DNA from 2 places in the Enterococcus sp. BWT-B8 genome. Region 2 is predicted to be linked to the other one. Evidence: riboswitches for the same ligand, from Rfam matches in the RefSeq annotation. Region 2 holds a riboswitch; the other holds the start of a gene.
What was found. A riboswitch is a leader RNA that binds a small molecule or an ion and turns the genes downstream of it on or off. The one in region 2 is predicted to bind magnesium.
Positions count from the first base shown of each region.

Region 1: it holds a riboswitch for magnesium, as region 2 does, so the genes downstream of both, mgtA (magnesium-translocating P-type ATPase) here and LI951_RS12260 (GntR family transcriptional regulator) in region 2, are expected to answer to the same signal.

Region 1 covers NZ_JAJDJV010000011.1:109,063-118,921, reverse strand. The annotation lists gene LI951_RS11275 (phospho-sugar mutase) at 1-580, shown strand, start outside; gene LI951_RS11270 (DUF1861 family protein) at 715-1,674, shown strand; M-box (ykoK) riboswitch at 2,026-2,195, shown strand; gene mgtA (magnesium-translocating P-type ATPase) at 2,564-5,176, shown strand; gene pdhA (pyruvate dehydrogenase (acetyl-transferring) E1 component subunit alpha) at 6,123-7,232, shown strand; gene LI951_RS11255 (alpha-ketoacid dehydrogenase subunit beta) at 7,235-8,212, shown strand; gene LI951_RS11250 (dihydrolipoyllysine-residue acetyltransferase) at 8,239-9,859, shown strand, end outside.
Region 2 covers NZ_JAJDJV010000013.1:71,975-81,833, reverse strand. The annotation lists gene LI951_RS12300 (hypothetical protein) at 1-142, opposite strand, end outside; gene LI951_RS12295 (class I mannose-6-phosphate isomerase) at 666-2,408, opposite strand; gene LI951_RS12290 (glucose-6-phosphate isomerase family protein) at 2,368-2,922, opposite strand; gene LI951_RS12285 (glucose-6-phosphate isomerase family protein) at 2,937-3,713, opposite strand; gene LI951_RS12280 (hypothetical protein) at 3,703-4,110, opposite strand; gene LI951_RS12275 (PTS system mannose/fructose/sorbose family transporter subunit IID) at 4,140-4,958, opposite strand; gene LI951_RS12270 (PTS mannose/fructose/sorbose/N-acetylgalactosamine transporter subunit IIC) at 4,961-5,776, opposite strand; gene LI951_RS12265 (PTS system mannose/fructose/N-acetylgalactosamine-transporter subunit IIB) at 5,778-6,278, opposite strand; gene LI951_RS12260 (GntR family transcriptional regulator) at 6,369-7,082, opposite strand; M-box (ykoK) riboswitch at 7,394-7,562, opposite strand; gene LI951_RS12255 (DUF1667 domain-containing protein) at 7,698-8,045, opposite strand; gene LI951_RS12250 (NAD(P)/FAD-dependent oxidoreductase) at 8,042-9,310, opposite strand; gene LI951_RS12245 (NAD(P)/FAD-dependent oxidoreductase) at 9,303-9,859, opposite strand, start outside.

The DNA of each region.
Region 1 (9,859 bases), on a different contig from region 2:
TATTGGTGAACAAATTGAATTATCAGAAGAGCAAAATGATAAACGCTTTTTATTTGGCTATGAAGAGAGCTATGGGTATTTGATTGAACCATTTGTACGAGATAAAGATGCAATTCAGGCAGCCGTTCTCTTAGCTGAAGCGGCATTAGATTGTCAGCTTTCAAATAGTAATCTTATTGATCGTTTGAACATGATATATGAGGAATATGGCTATTATGAAGAAGTTTTGGAAACGAAAGAATTTATAAGAAAAAATGGGATTAATCAGATGAACCAATTGGTAGAAAATTTGCGAGAAAAAGAATTCACTTCTTTAGCTGATTTTGAATTAATTGTAAAAGAAGATTACGTATCAGCCTTGAAAGTTGATTTAGTCAAGGGAACTCAAGAAAAGCTTCTTTTACCTAAATCCAACGTTTTGAGGTTCGTCTTTAAACATAATTTTTGGGTGTGCGTTCGACCATCTGGAACTGAGCCGAAGTTTAAAATTTATTATTCGGTCAATGCACCAACACAGGAAAAAGCCAATGAAAATATGAAGGCTCTACAAGCTGCATTCCATCAGCTTGTTCAAATATAAGGAGGACCTAGTGATCTGACAGATGTCCTTTTTTAGCAGATTCATTACTGCTTTATATTATAAACGAATATCCGCATCCGTTTTTTATCAACTATTTGACTCGAAGAGCGGAGCGAGTCAAGATGGAGGTCATTATGAATGCATTACAAAGAAAGCAGCTATTTGAAGCTGAGCAGCAAAAATCAGAAACAGAAATTCTTCGTTTTAAAGGTGTTGATGGTTTTGATGTTTATAATTGTTCTCAACCTTTTAACTATGAGGATAAGTGGTATCTTTTTGGACGAGTAGAGCGTCGAAGTGAATGGATGCGATCCTGGGTACGTCTATTCGAGAAGGTTGAAAAAAATTGTTGGAAGCTAGTTGAAGATTCAATGGTTTATCAATTAGAGGATCCTTATATTGCCAAGATTGACAACAACCTTGTTATGGGAGGTACTCATGTTCAAGTAAAAAAAGAAGATAAATTGGAAGCTTATTTTGGTTATTTTTATTATGGACAGGCTCTAAACGATCTTAAATACTTTACTACTGGTCCGCGAAATATGAAGGATATTCGGATTGTCCAATTAGCAGATGGTCGTATTGGTGTTTTTTCACGTCCTAGAGATAAACAGTTAATTAAAGAATATGGCAGTGAGGCACTAATTGGTTTTACGATCATTGATCATTTAGATGAATTGACCGCTGAAAAAATTGCTAATGCCAAGATCCTGCCAGATTTGTTTGGGAATCTGGAATGGGGTGGGGTCAATCAGGTTTTTTTATTGGATACAAATAAAATCGGTGTAATCGGGCATTTATCTTATCTTGAAGAAGAACAAAGTGTTTATACAGTCATGTCTTTTGTTTTTGATCCACTTACTTTAGCGGTTGACGATTACAAAATTATTGCAACAAGGAAGAGCTACCCGGAAGGACCTGCAAAACGGGAACATTTAAAAGATTGTTGCTTCCCTTCAGGGATGATTTATCATGATGATGAGAATTGTGAGCTTTTTTCTGGTATCGGTGATACACAAGAAGGAGTTGTTAAGATTACGTATCCATTCAAAGGCTATGGACAGATTGTAAATTCTGTTTTGAAGTTTTCTTAAAAGTGCAGTTATCTTCGGTTATTATTTCGAAAATAATTGTGATGAGAAAGTATTAATTCATCCTTCGTTGTGTTTTTATAGCGACAAGAAAATTTCTCCTAAAATCGTTGATAAGCTATGATTTATTTCTTCATTTGTTTTTATCAGCATGAGCAAGGCAGACTGTGCTTCGATTAAAGCAGAGATAATAAAACTGCTTACAGGAAAATCAGCTCGTTATTTTGAGTATAATATTCAAAAGTTTCATTGAGTTATCCTGAATAAAATAGAACAAGATTTGCTATTTAGCAGGCGTATTTGTTTTGACTTTTATGGGCGAATCATTTATGATGAGTTTGGTTAAAAATTTGAATAATGAATTGTTAGGTGAGGCTCCTATATGGAAATATGCTGCTGCCGCGAAAGATTCGAGAGACTCTTAGCTGGTAGAACAGGAATGATCGTGAAGGTCATTCATAATGCAGCTGATAAGAAATTATCTACGCCATATAGTGCTAAAGCTCAACGATGGAGAATATATTTATGCTGTTTATCGCATGCTCTATTGTTGGGTATGCGTTTTTTATGTTTCAGGACTTACAGGCTGAACAAAAAGCTGTATTTTTTATTTGGAACAGGAGACCAAAAGCTTAGCGGCTTCAGGGTTACCAAATAATTGTGTTTCTCAGCAGATGGAAGTACCATGGACATGAGGCGCTTTGAAAGAAGCGAAGGACCTGACAGTCATTTTCAAAAAATTTAACGAACAGTCAATAAAAAAACAGAAGGGAAGATTATCATGGAAGACCCACATCAGAGGTGGAGCAAAAATAATCTTCACTTAACTGGAAAAGGTTAGTTAGGCTTCTTTCCTTTCAGTCGAGTGAAGGAGTTGGAGGAAAGAACAATGATGACAAATAAAAGAGTAACAGAATTGAGAAAAGAAACAAAAGAACAGCAATTGAAAAAACTGGCAATGCTCTCTGAAAGAGAATTAATGATGGAGTTGCGGACCTCTGAAAAGGGGCTATCTGAAGAAGACGCAGTAAAACGACTGGAAGAATTTGGTCCCAATGAAGTTTCAGCACAAAAGCCGATACCGGCAATTATCATGTTTATTGAAGCATTTAGAGATCCTTTTGTATTTGTTTTAGCCTTGCTGATGGTCGTATCCTCATTAACAAGAGACTACGAAGCAGCTGTTGTGATGGGGTTAATGATTTTAGCTAGTGTAATTATTACGTTTGTTCAAGAATATCGTTCTCAAAAAGCCAGCCTTGCGCTGAAAGAACTGATTGAAAACACAACGGCTGTAACTAGAGAGGGCAATACGAAAGAAATTCCAATGGACGAAGTGGTCCCAGGGGATGTTATTACTCTGGCAACTGGTGATATGATACCGGCGGATGCTGTACTGATTTGGACAAAGGACTTGTTTGTTAATCAATCCTCGTTAACTGGTGAATCCATGCCGGTTGAAAAATTTGTAGATGCTGGTGTAGATAAGGATCAGCAAAATATTTCCGCACTGGATATGCAGGATTTAATCTTTATGGGAACTGACGTGTTGAGTGGTCAGGGGAAAGCAATTATTTTAAAGACAGGTCAAAATACATTCTTCGGGGATATTGCTAAAAACGCAACGACACAAAGAGGAAAAACATCATTTGATATTGGGTTGACAAAAGTCAGCAAATTTTTATTAAGAATGGTCATGGTTCTGTTTCCGATTGTGTTTTTGATTAATGGTTTGACAAAAGGCGAATGGGGAGAAGCATTTTTCTTTGCAATTGCTGTAGCTGTCGGACTAACGCCGGAAATGCTGCCGATGATTGTAACAAGTAATCTGGCAAAGGGAGCCATTATGCTTTCAAAACACAAAGTCATTGTAAAAGAGCTTCCTTCCATTCAAAATCTGGGAAGCATGGATGTGCTGTGTACAGATAAGACCGGAACAATAACAGAAGATCGCGTAGTACTGGTGAAGCATTTAAATCCTTTGGGGGATGAGAATAAGCAAGTATTGGATATGGCATTTTTGAACTCTCATTATCAAACAGGCTGGAAAAATCTGATGGATATAGCTGTTATTAATTACTATACTGAAAATAAAAGAGAGACTCCTTTTCAAACTGTGACAAAACTGGATGAGATTCCTTTTGATTTCTCGAGAAGAAGGTTAACCGTTGTTGTAAATGCGGATGGACATCAGTTTATGGTAACTAAGGGAGCCGTTGAAGAGATGGAAGCTGTTTGTACTCATGCAGAAATTAATGGAGAAATTGTTGGATTGACCGAAGAACTGCGTCAGAAAATGCGTGATGTTAACCGTAAGATGAATGAACAGGGAATGCGGGTTATTGCTGTAGCACTGAAAAAAGATGTTCACAATGAAGCGATATATAGTGCGGATGATGAAAAAGATATGACGCTGATCGGCTTTATGGGATTTCTTGATCCGGCAAAAAAATCTGCAATTACTGCCATTCGTTCACTGCACGAGCACGGTGTAAATGTGAAGGTTCTGACCGGAGATAATGATATTGTTGCCAAAAAAGTTTGCGGGGATGTTGGGATTGAGGTTTCTCATGTTGTACTGGGATCAGAAATTGATGAAATGTCTAATGAGGAATTGGAAAAAGAAGTTGAGCTGACTAATTTGTTTGCTAAACTGAATCCAATGCAAAAATCTCGAATTATTGAAACACTTCAGAAAAATGGGCATACAGTTGGTTTTATGGGAGACGGTATTAACGATGCACCCGCACTTAGAAAAGCAGATGTTGGCATTTCTGTTGATACAGCTGCGGATATTACTAAAGATGCCAGTTCAATTATTTTACTTGAGAAGAGTCTGAATGTGCTGGAAGAAGGCGTGATTGAAGGCCGAAAAGTTTTCAGCAATATGATGAAATATATCAAGATCACAATCAGCTCGAACTTTGGGAATGTCTTTTCTATTTTAGTGGCGAGTGCCTTCCTGCCATTCCTGCCGATGCTTTCCATACAATTGCTGATTCAAAACCTGATTTATGATGTTGCTCAGCTGACGATCCCCTGGGATAATGTGGATGAAGATGAATTAGTAAGACCTGTTCGCTGGGAAATCAAGAGCTTAGCTAAATTTACACTTTGTATCGGACCTGTCAGCAGCATTTTTGATATTATGGCCTATCTGGTGATGTGGTTTGTGTTTGGGGCAAACACGATTGCAAACCAAAGTCTGTTCCAGACGGGTTGGTTTATGGTTGGTTTAGTCAGTCAGACATTGGTTGTACACATGGTGCGGACACGCAAACTGCCGTTTATTCAGAGTACGGCTTCTGTGCCGGTAATTCTGACAAGTCTTGGAGCAATACTTTTAGGTTTCGGTCTGGTTATCAGTCCATTACGCGAGATTTTCGAATTTACCGCATTGCCAACAGCATACTGGGGATGGTTCTTTGCTATCATCATCCTGTATCTGATTACAGTCGAATTTGCCAAACGTTTATACATTCATTTGACGAAAGAATGGATTTAAAAAAGAATATGTTGTGACAGAAGTGTTCTGTCTCAAGAAATAAGTCGGAATATACGAAAATAGCTACTCATATTTTCAGTATAGTTCGACTTATTTCCAGAACTGCTGTCTCTACGAGTCTAACGATTCTCGAGACAAAACATTACGCTGTATCCGTTTTTCTGAGTCTACGGTTCTCACTTCGTTCCGATCCTCGAAGCATGGAGGGGCTTTGCTTCTACGCTTCTTCGAATGCTCGAATCATACAAAGACTGGAACACCGTTTATTCGGTTTTAGGGATCTCAGACATACTTATGTCATAGTCCCTTTTTTGCTTTTAAAAACTATCTGAGACGGGGAGTAGCCCTTCATCTCAAAGGGGTTAAGTGATGTTATTTGTTTAATCGGCAAAATCCGAAGGTAATTCTGTCAATCCAAGGGATAAATTGATATTCCGTTCTATGATTTTTGTATAAGCCGCTAATACTTTCCTGCCTGAGGAATTTGAAAGACTACTTTAATAAGGATCACAAGTAATAGTTGAAAGACAATGTCAGAAATTTTGGAGAAATATAAAATAATTGATAAAAAACACTTGTTTTTGAAAAGGGTATCATTGGAAAGTTAAACAATGAGCAAGTACAATATAAGTATAAAGATATAACAGGCAGGCTTCTGTTATAATTTTTTGATATAAAACACTATAACAGGAGGTGAGAAAACTTAAAAACAGATTTGAAACAGAGAGGATGTATTTCAAACTTGTGATATTCATCACTAGTTACTGTTTTATAAGGGTTTTTCCTTTTAGAAATCTTTTTGAATTCATTGAGTTTATTTACTTGCTCTTTTTTGAAATAAATGATAATTTGTATACGTAGCAGAGAAAATGATACAGTTTTAAATGCTGTTTCATTTTTCTCTAAAATAAAAAAGAATTGTTAATAGAGAGGATTGTGTGACAAAATGGCAAACAAGAAAAAACCTATTGACTTTAATCAGCTAATGGATGAAGTCAACGCAGAGTTCCCGACTTACCAGGCACTGGATAAAGATGGGAAAGTTGTAAACAAAGAGCTGATTCCGGATTTATCAGATGAGGAATTAGTTGAATTAATGACACGCATGGTTTGGTCGAGAGTGCTGGATCAACGTTCAACTGCATTAAACCGTCAGGGACGTTTAGGATTCTACGCTCCAACAGCAGGACAGGAAGCAAGTCAATTGGCCAGTCATTTCGCTATGGAAAAAGAGGATTACCTGTTACCTGGATATCGTGATGTGCCGCAATTGGTTCAACATGGTCTTCCTTTAAAAGAAGCTTTCCTATGGTCAAGAGGACATGCCGGAGGAAATATGTACGCAGATGATCTGCATGCTATGCCTCCACAAATCATTATCGGTGCACAATACATTCAAGCAGCAGGCGTTGCTTTGGGTATGAAGAAACGCGGCAAAAAAAATGTTGTCTTCACTTATACTGGTGACGGCGGTTCTTCACAGGGAGATTTCTATGAAGCAATCAACTTTGCAGGAGCGTATCAGGCAAATGGCGTTTTCATCATTCAAAATAATGGTTTTGCGATTTCAACTCCTCGTGAAAAACAAACAGCGGCTAAAACGCTGGCACAAAAAGCAGTGGCAGCAGGAATTCCAGGTATCCAAGTAGATGGAATGGATCCTTTGGCTGTTTACACAGTTGCTAAGGAAGCACGTGACTGGGCAGCAGAAGGAAACGGCCCTGTCTTAATTGAAACATTAACTTACCGTTATGGTCCACATACATTGTCAGGGGATGACCCAACTCGTTACCGTTCAAAAGAAATGGACGATGAGTGGCAACAAAAAGATCCATTGATCCGTTTCCGTAATTATCTTACTGAAAAGGGATTATGGTCTGAAGAAAAAGAAGAACAAATTATTGAACAAACAAAAGAAGAAATTAAAACAGCAATTTCTGAAGCAGATAAAGTGGGCAAACAAAAAGTTTCTCATTTCCTGAAACATATGTTTGAAGTACAACCACAAAGTATTAAAGAACAAATTGCAATTTACGAAGCGAAGGAGTCGAAATAATCATGGCACAAAAAACAATGATTCAAGCTATTACTGATGCCCTAGCTCTTGAGTTAGAGAATGATGAAAACGTATTGGTTTTTGGTGAAGATGTTGGTAAAAACGGCGGTGTATTCCGTGCGACAGAAGGTTTACAGGAAAAATTCGGCGAAGATCGTGTATTTGATACGCCGTTAGCTGAGTCTGGTATTGGCGGATTGGCGTTTGGTCTTGCTTTGGAAGGATATCGTCCGGTTCCTGAAATTCAATTTTTCGGCTTTATTTTTGAAACAATGGATGCAGTAGTTGCTCAAATGGCTCGTACTCGTTATCGTATGAGCGGTACAAGAAATATCCCGGTAACTATTCGTTCACCATTTGGCGGAGGAGTACACACTCCCGAACTCCATTCTGATAATCTGGAAGGACTGATGGCTCAGTCACCGGGGTTACGTGTAGTTATTCCATCAAATCCATACGATGCAAAAGGGTTGCTGATTTCTTCAATCCGCAGTAATGACCCGGTTGTTTTCCTTGAACATATGAAATTGTACCGTTCTTTCCGTGAGGAAGTGCCGGATGAAGCATATGAAGTACCTTTGGACAAAGCAGCTGTTACCCGTGAAGGAAGCGATGTTTCTATCATTACTTACGGTGCCATGGTTCGTGAAGCAGTCAAAGCTGCTGAAACGCTTGAAAAAGAAAATATTTCTGTTGAAATTATCGATTTACGTACTGTAGCTCCTCTTGATATTGAAACAATTATTGCGTCTGTTGAAAAAACAGGCCGTGTGGTTGTCGTTCAGGAAGCGCAGAAACAGGCAGGCGTAGCTGCACAAGTTGTTTCTGAAATTTCAGAACGAGCTGTTCTTTCTCTACAAGCACCAATTGGCCGTGTATCAGCACCAGATACCATCTTCCCATTTGGTCAAGCGGAAAATATTTGGCTGCCTAATGCTTCTGATATTGAAGCAAAAGTGAAAGAAATCGTTGAATTTTAATTAGTAAAGAAGGGAAGAAAAAAACGATGGCTTATCAATTTAAACTACCGGATATCGGTGAAGGAATCGCTGAAGGTGAAATCGTAAAATGGTTTGTAAAAGCCGGCGATACAATTAATGAAGATGATACATTATTAGAAGTACAAAATGATAAATCAGTAGAAGAAATTCCGTCACCAGTGACAGGAACAGTGAAAAATATTGTTGTTCCCGAAGGCACAGTAGCCAATGTCGGTGATGTACTGGTCGAAATTGACGCACCGGGACATGAAGACAATGAAGGCAGCAGTGGAGCAGCCTCTCAGGAACAAACACCAGCACAGCCTGCAGCTCCGGCAGAATCATCTGGTTCAGGCGAAGGGGTCTTCCAATTCAAATTACCGGATATTGGTGAAGGAATTGCTGAAGGAGAAATCGTTAAGTGGTTTGTAAAAGCCGGCGATACAATTAATGAAGATGATACATTATTGGAAGTGCAAAATGACAAATCAGTAGAAGAAATTCCGTCACCAGTGACAGGAACAGTGAAAAACATTGTTGTTTCTGAAGGCACAATAGCCAATGTCGGCGATGTACTGGTTGAGATTGATGCACCGGGACATAATGCTGCACCAGCAAGTGTTCCTGCAACAGCCTCGACAGAATCTAAAACAGAAGCAGCGCCTGCAGCGTCTTCTGACGTTGTTACAGCTGCCGATCCTAATAAACGTGTATTGGCAATGCCTTCTGTTCGTCAATATGCCCGAGAAAAAGACGTAGATATTACACAAATTGCTGCAACAGGAAAAGGCGGACGTGTGGTCAAAGAGGACATCGACAACTTCTTGACTAATGGAGGTTCAGCGCCTGCGGTCTCAACTTCTGCAGCAGTAGAAGCAAACGCCGTGAAAGAAACAGCGGCACCAGCTGCAGCTCCGGTGAAACCTGCTCAACCATTTACTTCAAACTTGGGAGAAATGGAAACGCGTGAAGCGATGACACCAACACGTAAAGCAATTGCCAAAGCAATGGTCAACAGCAAGCATACAGCTCCTCATGTTACGCTGCATGATGAAGTGGAGGTATCTAAGCTGTGGGATCACCGCAAGAAGTTTAAAGATGTTGCTGCTGAAAATGGTACGAAGTTAACATTCCTGCCGTATGTTGTTAAAGCATTGACAGCAACAGCTCAAAAGTTCCCTGTCTTAAATGCATCAATTGATGATGCAAAGCAGGAAATTGTATACAAACATTATTTCAATATCGGTATTGCTACTGATACAGATCATGGCTTGTATGTACCAAATGTTAAAAACGCAAATACAAAGAGTATGTTTGCGATTGCTGATGAAATCAATGAAAAAGCAGCGCTTGCTCATGATGGTAAATTAGCAGCTCAGGATATGCGTGATGGATCAATTACAATCAGTAATATCGGTTCAGTCGGCGGCGGCTGGTTCACTCCAGTTATCAATTACCCTGAAGTAGCGATCTTGGGCGTGGGTACAATTGCTCAACAGCCTGTAGTGAATGCAGATGGAGAAATCGTTGTTGGACGCGTAATGAAATTGTCACTAAGCTTTGATCATCGAATCGTTGATGGAGCAACTGCTCAAAAAGCGATGAACAACATCAAACGTTTATTGGCTGACCCTGAATTACTTTTGA
Region 2 (9,859 bases):
CATCATCTGCCTGTTTTGCAGCTTCCGTGTTTACCTCGGTTGTTGGACTTCCTTCAGCAACTGGTTGAAAAACACTTAATCCTGAAACCCCTGTTCCATTCCCAAGCAATAAAATCGACATCAATAATGTAAGCTTGTTCAAAAACGTCCTCCTTTCTTCTATATGTGTTATTCCAAAAAGTCTTTTTCAGAAAAGTGACTTTATTTTAGATACTATATAATTGATGCTTCCATATCTATAAATGTCAATTAATTTTCATTTTCATTATAATTAATTGTTCATTTCACTATGTATTTTTTTAGATTTATCAGCAGAATATTCTTCCACTCGTACAAAAATACAATATTCCACAAACATTTTCAACATATTTTCAGTAAAAAAAAATAAAATTTTGAAATAATTAATAAATTAAACTCGTTTTTTATTAATAACAAACGTATTTTACCCTTGCAATCAACCAGCCTTCAATAAACAAGAGAGGTCGGGACAAAAACGATCAGCTCCGAGAATTAAGAAGGAATATCCGAAAATAGCTCCTCATATTTTCAGGATAGTTCGGCTTAATTCCGAAGGAGTTGTTTTTGTACCGCCGTTTATTCGGGTGTAGATATGAAGAGAGTTTGGAACTTTATTTCTGTCCCAAACTCCTCCTTACTCAGTAATCTTACCGTACAAATGCTTTGATTGTTTTAATTGTTTGACCTGCACTTGCACCACAAGGCTCTATTTCATAGTTGTCGATAGTTGCCGGAATAATAAATGTTTGAGCATATTGGATAAGAAACGGTTCAAATTTCCCTTCCGGACTAGTGACTAAAGCTTCGTCTCCTTCAATCAGATTCAACACGTTAACACTGCCATGATTCTCATGTCTCACTTTTTTACTAAAAGTATGGCGTCTTGTTTCAATAAATTCCGTTTCGTGAAGCCCCGTCTTTTCTTCAACCCAGCCTTCTCCTTGATCTATAATTGTAAACGGATTGATCAACTCTCGTTTGACCCACTGTTCATCCTTATAGATATCAATATTAGGTTCACCGTGATCGATATTGACAGGTCGAGGCAAACCATCAAAATCTACACGATCCCAGTCCCACAATTTAAAAGTAAAACGATTTGGAGTAGCGCTGATTTCTAAAATAACAGCATCTTTTCCGCTGGAATGAATCGTTCCAGCTGGGATAGAATAATGGTCATGTTTAGCCATCGTATGACGATAAATGTATTTTTCATCATCAAATCCTGTTTCGCCTTTTTCGGCTTCCTTTAAAGCATGGATCAGTTCTTCTTTTTTCACACCCTCATTCACGCCTAAATAGACAACAGCATCATTCTTTGCTTCTAGTACATAGTAACTTTCGTCCTGTGTATAATTGACACCAAATTCTTTTTGAGCATAGTCAACCTTTGGATGTACCTGCAAGCTGAGATTTTGTCCATCCATCGTATCCAAAAAATTAAAACGAATTGGAAACTCGTGACCAAAACGACCAAAAGCCCGTTCTCCCAGCAATTTTTCTGCATAATTAAAAACTAAATTATTTGCCGGAACTTCAACACATGTTCCTGAAAAATCCAACAATAGACTATTTTCCTCTGGGACACCATTAAAACTCCACGCCAAATTCTTCTCTGTTAAACCAACGCCGAATTGCTTCTGCATCCAAGTCCCACCCCAAACACCTGGATCAAAAAATGGTATTAAAGAAAAGGGCTGAGAAACAACTTCTGCCAATCCTTGCAAATAATCATCATAAGCAATCAATTTAGGACTTTGTTCATCATGAATATCTAGTAAATAATCAATGCTATCCACAATTTCTTGTTTATAACAATCTGCTAAAGGCCATTCAAAAAAATAGCCGCGTTTAATCATTTTTAGAGAATCTTCGCCTGCATTATTCGCCAACCAATTGCTATAATTCCCAGAACGGTAACGTTTTTGAACTTCCCATCTGGCTAGATCTACATAAATCACCATATCCACTTGCTCTAAAAGTGAGGCACCCATTCCATAAATGGCAGTGAATCCGCCTTTCTTCGTTTGTTCTTCCAAGCGTTTTGAGATATTTTTAACGTTTTCTTTATCAATGAAATCTGTTAATTTATGATGACTCATCAAACCAAATATTCGATCATCTGTTAAATTTTCCTGAATCCTCGTGTTGATCTCCTCTGCCTTTATAAACAGTTCATCCGCATGGAGCGTCATCGATGGTTGGAGTGGTGTAATAATTTTTTCCAGCAATAATTGCTCGTTAGTTACCGGATAACACTCAATCGCAAGTGTAAAATTCTTTTTATGTTCTGATTTTTGTTTTATAAAATAGACAATATCCTCATATGTTGTTAAAACAGATGCTTTTTTATTCATTTTTATCTTGGGACGTACAATTGATGATTTCAACAGCTTTCTCTCCATTCTTTATTACTCTGATTGGAAAATCACAATTCAGATAATCATGTCCTGATTCCGTTAACCAGCATGCACCGACAGATAATTTCTCAGTACCTGTATTAATCAGCCTATGACTCGTATTTCCAGGAATATAATGGACAGAACCTTCCTTGACTTCTTCTAATCGATAGGTCTTATCTTTAAAAACTAACAAAAGCAACCCTTCCCCTTTTAGTCCCCAGTAATATTCTCCAGTATCCTTTTTTTGATGGATATGTCCTTTAGTCATATGATATTCATTACCAATTTTTCCCGACATTATATGTGAAATTCCAAAAAATAAACCGCCATTTACACCTTCTATTAGACCATTATCATGGTATTCCACTTCATAAATGACTTTCTCAAAATCTTCCGATTCAGAAACCATTTGATAATAATTTGCATAATTTTTAAGCTTTGTTTGTTTACGTATCACGTCTTTTCCAGTTAAACAAACCTGCTCTTTATTAAAACAAATCATTTCCTCACTCCTTTTTATAGCTGAAAATTCTCCCATAAATGTCGATAATTTAGTGGTTTTGTAACAAACTCAAAAAGTGATGGTTGTTTTTCATACTGAACATATATATTTTCTTTTGATAAACCAAATTCAGGATATAGCCTTGTTGTTTTTTCTATCAATTTTGCTTCTCTGTAATGGTTGTTTTTCAACCATTTAACTTGATTATTTTCCATCACCGGATAAAAGGCCAGACCTTGTTTTTCTCTTATTTCTTTATACTCAAACGCATAATCACGAATACACCAGGCTCCAAAAAGCATTTTTTCATCTATGCTGGCATTAACTGTATAATGTGCCCAGTTTGGTGGAACAATCACGATATCTCCTTGTTTTGCTGCAATAACAATACAATGTCCAGGAACTTCACCTACAAATTCCTGCATATAAATATATGCCTGACCCTGTAAAATTTCGTATACTTCTGGTGTAGATGACTGACATGAGGGAGAAACGGCATGAATATGTCCTTGGCTGCGAACCAGCTCATTTCCAATTAACCCGTCATTATAGGCAACGATACCATAAAGCAGATTTCGTTTCTTTAAGTCTTTATAATGACCTTCTTTCCCTACATCCATTGCGATTGTGTATAATACTTCCGGTCCCTCAGCATGTTTATTCAATAAACTGCTGCGAATGTCATTTAAATGGCGCTTCTCTGCTCGTTCAGGATAAAATAGACCTTCACCAAATTCCAGCTTTAATTCTGCTTCATTCAACCAAATATTTAATCCAGAATTAAAACTCATCCTCACCCTCTCCTTTTTCGGGAACAATGGTATAATCTTGAATCGTTTCCCGTGCAGAATGGACTGCGTCCGAAATTAGCTCAGCAATTGGTTTTATTCCCCCAGACAGAACTAACTCAAGAATCAGCGGCAGATTCATCCCGCTGATTAAATGAACATTATTAATTTCGTTCAGCAAACTATACGCAGCGGCTCCCGGTGAACCTGAGGGGATATCACTGACAATGATAGTCTGTCCGTCAAAAGCATGGTCATGTAAAAATGATAGCTTTTTCTTAAAAGCTTCGATACCTTCCTCATCTAATTCTACTGCATAAAGCTCTGGCTGTTCACCGACAATAAATTCCGATGCTTTCTTCATACCGGAAGCAAGACCAAAGTGACTTACAAGTACAATTCGATTTTTCAGCTCTATCCGCTCCTTTATTAAAGTAAATATGCCAGACCAACTGCAGCAAATGCGACAATGAAATAGATAAAAATCAGCTTAACTGGGGAAACTTTTCTTTTAGCCATTAAATACCACGAAGTAAAAATTACTACCAATGGTGCTAATTTAGGAAAAATCCCATCTAATATTGCTTGTATATCAATTTCCGCTCCCGTCAAAGCAAATTTTGCTGGTATTTCAAGATTTACATACGAGGCTGCTACACCGCCGATCACTGTCATTCCTAATACTGTAATTGCTTTTGTTATTTGTTGTGCTTTTTCGCCAGTAAAAACATCTATTGACTCTGCTCCAAGCTCATACCCCTTAAAAAATAAATAGCGTGAACCAAAATAAACAATACTATTAAATGAAATGACGTAGAAAAAAACACCTAAACTACTACCATTAGCGGAAAGCCCCATTCCGATTGATAATAAAATGGGAATCAGCATTCCAGGCACCATCGAATCTCCAATTCCAGCTAGAGGACCCATCAAGCCAATTTTTAAGCTGTTAATCAGCTCACCTGTGATACCAGCATTCCCCATTGCTTTTTGTTCTTCAAGTCCAACTGCGATTCCATTGATTAATGCACCGACTTGAGGTTCTGTATTATAAAAAGCGGTGTGACGTTCCAACATTTCTTTTTTCTTCTCTGGTTCATCCTTGTAAAGTTTGTCAGCTACCGGCTCCATCGAAAGTGCAAAGCCCATTGCTTCTAAAAATTCAAAACTCATAGCAACCAAATTGTACATCATCCATCTATGATAGGATTTTGTCAATGTTTTTTTATCTAAGATTTTTTCGGTCATTGCTAAAACTCCTCCTCATCTTCTTCACCAATAACTACACCTGCTGAGCTGACAGAGCTGTTTTTATTCAATCCGTTGAAATAAAGATATGCAATCACAGCTGCAACGATTGTCAATGCAATCATATTCAACTCTAAGAATACAATGCAGACAAAACCTAATAAAAAGAATAAGAACAACGAATTTTCTTTAACCACTGCTGTCAACAACATAGCAATCCCGATTGCCGGCAGAACACCGCCTAAATAACTCATAACATCAATTAAATATTGAGGCATAGAATCCAGCATTGTTTTCGCAAATCCTGAACCAAAATAGAGCACTAAAAAAGAGGGAACAAATCTTGAAATAAAATTGACTAACTGAGGTCCAAAAATTGCATTCATTCGGAATTTTTTGTAATCTCCTTCACGAATTGCTGCAACTGCACGATGGTTCCAAAATGAATTGATAACCTGATACATATTAAAAACAATTGTTCCAAGAATTCCAATAGTTGTCGCCAGTGTTACAGCAACTTCTGTGCTGGTATTAGAAAGCATTGCCAATGCAATTGCCGGAAAAGCAACAAAATTTAGATCTGCAGGCATTTGCCCTCCTGGCGTTACCATTGCAATATAGACTGTTTGAATTGCAACACCCATCATGATTCCTTGTTTCATATCACCTAAAATCAGGCCAACAATCATCCCTGAGACTAAAGGTCGGGTAATCGTATACCAGCCTCCGGTCAATCCTAATAACCAAGGAGTTGATAATGCACCCAGATAACAAATCACAGAAATAGTGATTGCCTGCATCAATAATGTTATATCCACACTACTCTCCTCCTTCAGCTTTCAGTTCATCCCATGTCCTTCTTTTTGAATCAGGAACTAATTGAAATGAAATTGTCATGCCCTTTTGCTGCAGTACATCGAACGCTTCTTCTTCTTCTGGAATCATACTTAAATTTTTACCATATTTCTTGGCACCTTCACGGACACTCATTGGTCCCACATTCAATTCTTTTATCTCCGAAATAAAGTTAACACCGCTTTCAAAAATTCGGACAAGTGTTGCTGGCGAACGGGCGATCAAAAAATACTGACGTTTACTTTCAACGATTTTCGACCATTTTTGAATAATTTCCTCTTCGGTCATCACAAACCCTTTTAGGGGCAGCGGAACTGCCGATTTCAGCATTTTAGCCAATACAGGATTTGTTGCTGACGGATCATCAACTGCTACAACACCGTCACACTTTCTTTCGCTCATCCAACGAGTAACTACTTGACCGTGAATAATCCGGTCATCGATCCTAATAAATGAAATTGCCATTTTTTCCTTCCTCCCAATTGATATAATGTAATTACAATAAGATGTAATAAAAATATATTTCTAAATATAGAAATATATTTTTTACCTATTTTAAGTAAAGTCGTTGACATAGTAACGGTACTCACTGCCAATATAAAAACATTCTGAATACTCGTGAAATTGCTTCCCAAGTTGCTGTGTAATTCTAACCCTTTTTAAAATTGGTGTGTTTGTATCTATTTTGAGCACTTCCACTAAGTACTCACTAGGATTGACTGCCTCAACATATTCCTTAACTGAATCTACTATGATATCAAAAGTTTTTAAATATTCATAAAATGAGCCGTAATAATCTTCACTGCTTGTTGAAAAGAATGTTTCATACGTAAAATATGTGTCAAAAAATGCGAAGGCCAGTTCTTCAGTACCAAATATCCGCTGTAAATTCAGCACTGGATCACCTTCATTAATATTCAAAAAATTCGCAATTTTTGCTGTCGCTTTCACCATGTTAACTTTCGCTTCCAATGTATGCACTTTTCTGCCTAGATTATTCATCTCCTGTGTGAAGCTTTTGACCACAGTTTCTTTGACCTCCAGCTCCTTCGCCTGAACAAAGGTGCCTACTGCACGTTTTCGATACAGCAACCCCTCATTGACCAACTGATCAATCGCTTTTCTAATCGTGATGCGGCTGACGTCATAGATTGTACAAAGCTCATATTCTGTCGGGATCTGATCTTCGACTTTCCACTCACCAGAATTAATTTTAAACTTTAAATCACTGGCAATTTGAATGTACAGCGGCAATCTATTATCATTCATTCCTCCACCATCTTTCTACATCTCTTTGTCATAACAATAGCACATGAATGAATTTCATGCAAGCGTTTTTTTAATAAGAACTAAATTATTGCTTATTTCAAATTTTATAAAAGCATACCGCAACCTTATACTGACTGTAATTTTTTCGAAAATAGAGTACTTGGAGTTGTCCAGCGAAGTAACATAGACTGTTTAAAGCAACCTCTGTCAGTAAAAATCTATTCTGCCGAGTACCCTAACAAATGAGCTTCCGCTTCAAACTCAGCGATAGGTCATACTAAATTGCATCCTACAAAACTGATAAGAAAGAGAATTTGACCTATTCATTGAGTTTTAGCACTATACAACCTAAAGAACAACAGCTTAGCTGCCTTATGAAAAGACTTATATTCAACCATGCCTGTTCTCCCCATTGGAGTCTCTTGATATTTGGGACATCAGTCTGTGTTTGTATAGGAGCTTCACCTGACAAATCATACTTTATTTTCCCGTACAATTTAACAGAGCATTTTTTCCTTATCGACTGTAATCCTGTACCTCAAAACTTCTCTCCAAGATATCCAAAATCCTTGATAATGCTGAGCTTTCCCCATTAAAAAATTTTCTTTTTATTATCTACATGTTCCCTGTAGCCACCACATCTACCCCTGTATTCAACAGATTTTTTATTGCAATATCACCGATATTCACTGGTGCGTTCAATCGAACTTCATTGATCACCTTCATCGCCTCCATTACATATTCTTTAGGAATCCCATCCGTAGTTTTTACAGGACAGCGGCGGTGTCTTCCACCCTCAACAATTACAGTAGAAGTGACTACACGTATTGGATTAGTCGCTTCTGCTTTGCCATACTTCACACCTTTACTGCAGCTGTGACCGCTAACCTGATACTCATTTGCTGTATCCACCATTAAATGGCAGCCCTTGGGACACATAATACAGATAAACTCTTTCATCATCTGCCGACCTCCTCCACACAAATTTCTATTTCACCGTTCTGGATTTTATCAATAGCTTTCCGGGATAATTTAATTTTCTCCATCTCGCCAGGGACAATATAGCTCTTTCGCTGTTTTACCAGTGTTTCTCCTTGCGATTTTACTACGATTTGGCTGTCGCCATACACTTTATTTACTCGGAAAAACAGCTCAACCTTCTTATCAACCTTGTCTTCACGAATTTTTTGAGGAACTACATAGGTCACATGCTCCCCATTTTTTATGGTTAAGTAATCTACAGTCAGCTCATCCATCAAGTGCTGAGACAAAATAAATTCTGCTGCCGCCGCTCCGGCTCTCATGCTCTCAGCCGTTACAAAATCTACTAAATCATGTACGTGGACAACGTTTCCGCAGGCAAAAATTCCAGGAATCGACGTTTCCATATTTTCATAAACAAGTGCACCGTTTGTTCGATTATCCAATACAATTCCTGCACTGCGGCTAAGTTCATTTTCAGGAATCAATCCTACAGACAATAAAATCGTATCACAGGCAAAAATCTGTTCTGTCCCGGCAATCGGCTGTCGCTTCTCATCTACTTCTGAAACGACGACTTCCTCTACTCGGCTTTTCCCTCGAATCTCTGTAATTGTATGCGAAAGAAATAAGGGAATATCAAAATCGTCCAAGCATTGCACAATATTTCTTGTTAGACCGCCCGAATAAGGCATCACTTCAATACATGCCAATACTTTCGCACCTTCCAGTACCATTCTTCGAGCCATAATCAATCCAATATCTCCCGATCCCAAAATAATTACTTTTTTCCCTACAAGATAACCTTCTATATTGACATATCGTTGAGCAGCTCCCGCTGTATAAACACCCGCTGGTCGACTCCCCGGAATTCCGATGGCTCCCCTTGTCCGCTCCCGACAACCCATTGCAAAAATTAGTGCTTTTCCCTGTAAAATTTGATAGCCCTTTCTCTTATTAACAATGTGAATCGTTTTTTCTTTGGTTACTTCCAGAACCATCGTGTCCAAGTAAACCTTTATACTTGTTTCTTTCAGCATCTCAATAAAACGTCCCGCATATTCCGGCCCGGTTAATTCCTCTTTAAAATAATGAAGACCAAAACCATTGTGAATACACTGGTTAAGAATCCCGCCCAGTTCACTGTCTCTTTCAATGATTAAGATATCCCTGATCCCTTTTTCGTAAGCAGCCATTGCTGCTGCCAATCCAGCTGGTCCTCCGCCGATAATGATTAACTCATGCATGTTCCAGACCTCCCTTGGTTGCTTCTGTTAAAACATAACTGCTCGTGTGATCCTGCAAGATTTCCAGCGGAGACTTTCCCAGCTCATCTGCTAAAATCTCAACAACTCTTGGACCGCAAAAACCGCCCTGACAGCGTCCCATTCCGGCATTGCATCTTCGCTTGATGCCATCCACCGATGCAGGAACAACTGCTGAATGCACTGCAGCTCTTATTTCTCCTTCTGTAATCATTTCACAGCGGCAGATCACTCGTCCATAGCTGGAATCTTTCTGGATCAGCTTGTTTTTCTCCTCAATTGTCAGCTCCTGAAAAACAATTTTCTCCCGGGTATCCGTAGATTGGGCTTTCAATTGAAACGTACGTCCTATTGATTGTTCCAGTAACCTAATTCCATAGAGTGCAATTGCCGGAGCAGAGGTCAGTCCGGGAGATTTAATACCCGCTAAATCGATAAAACCAGGAGCAGCTTCTTGAATAATAAAGTCCTTTTTTGTACTGTTTGCACGAATCCCTGAAAAATTACGAATAGACCGTCTTAAATTAAGAT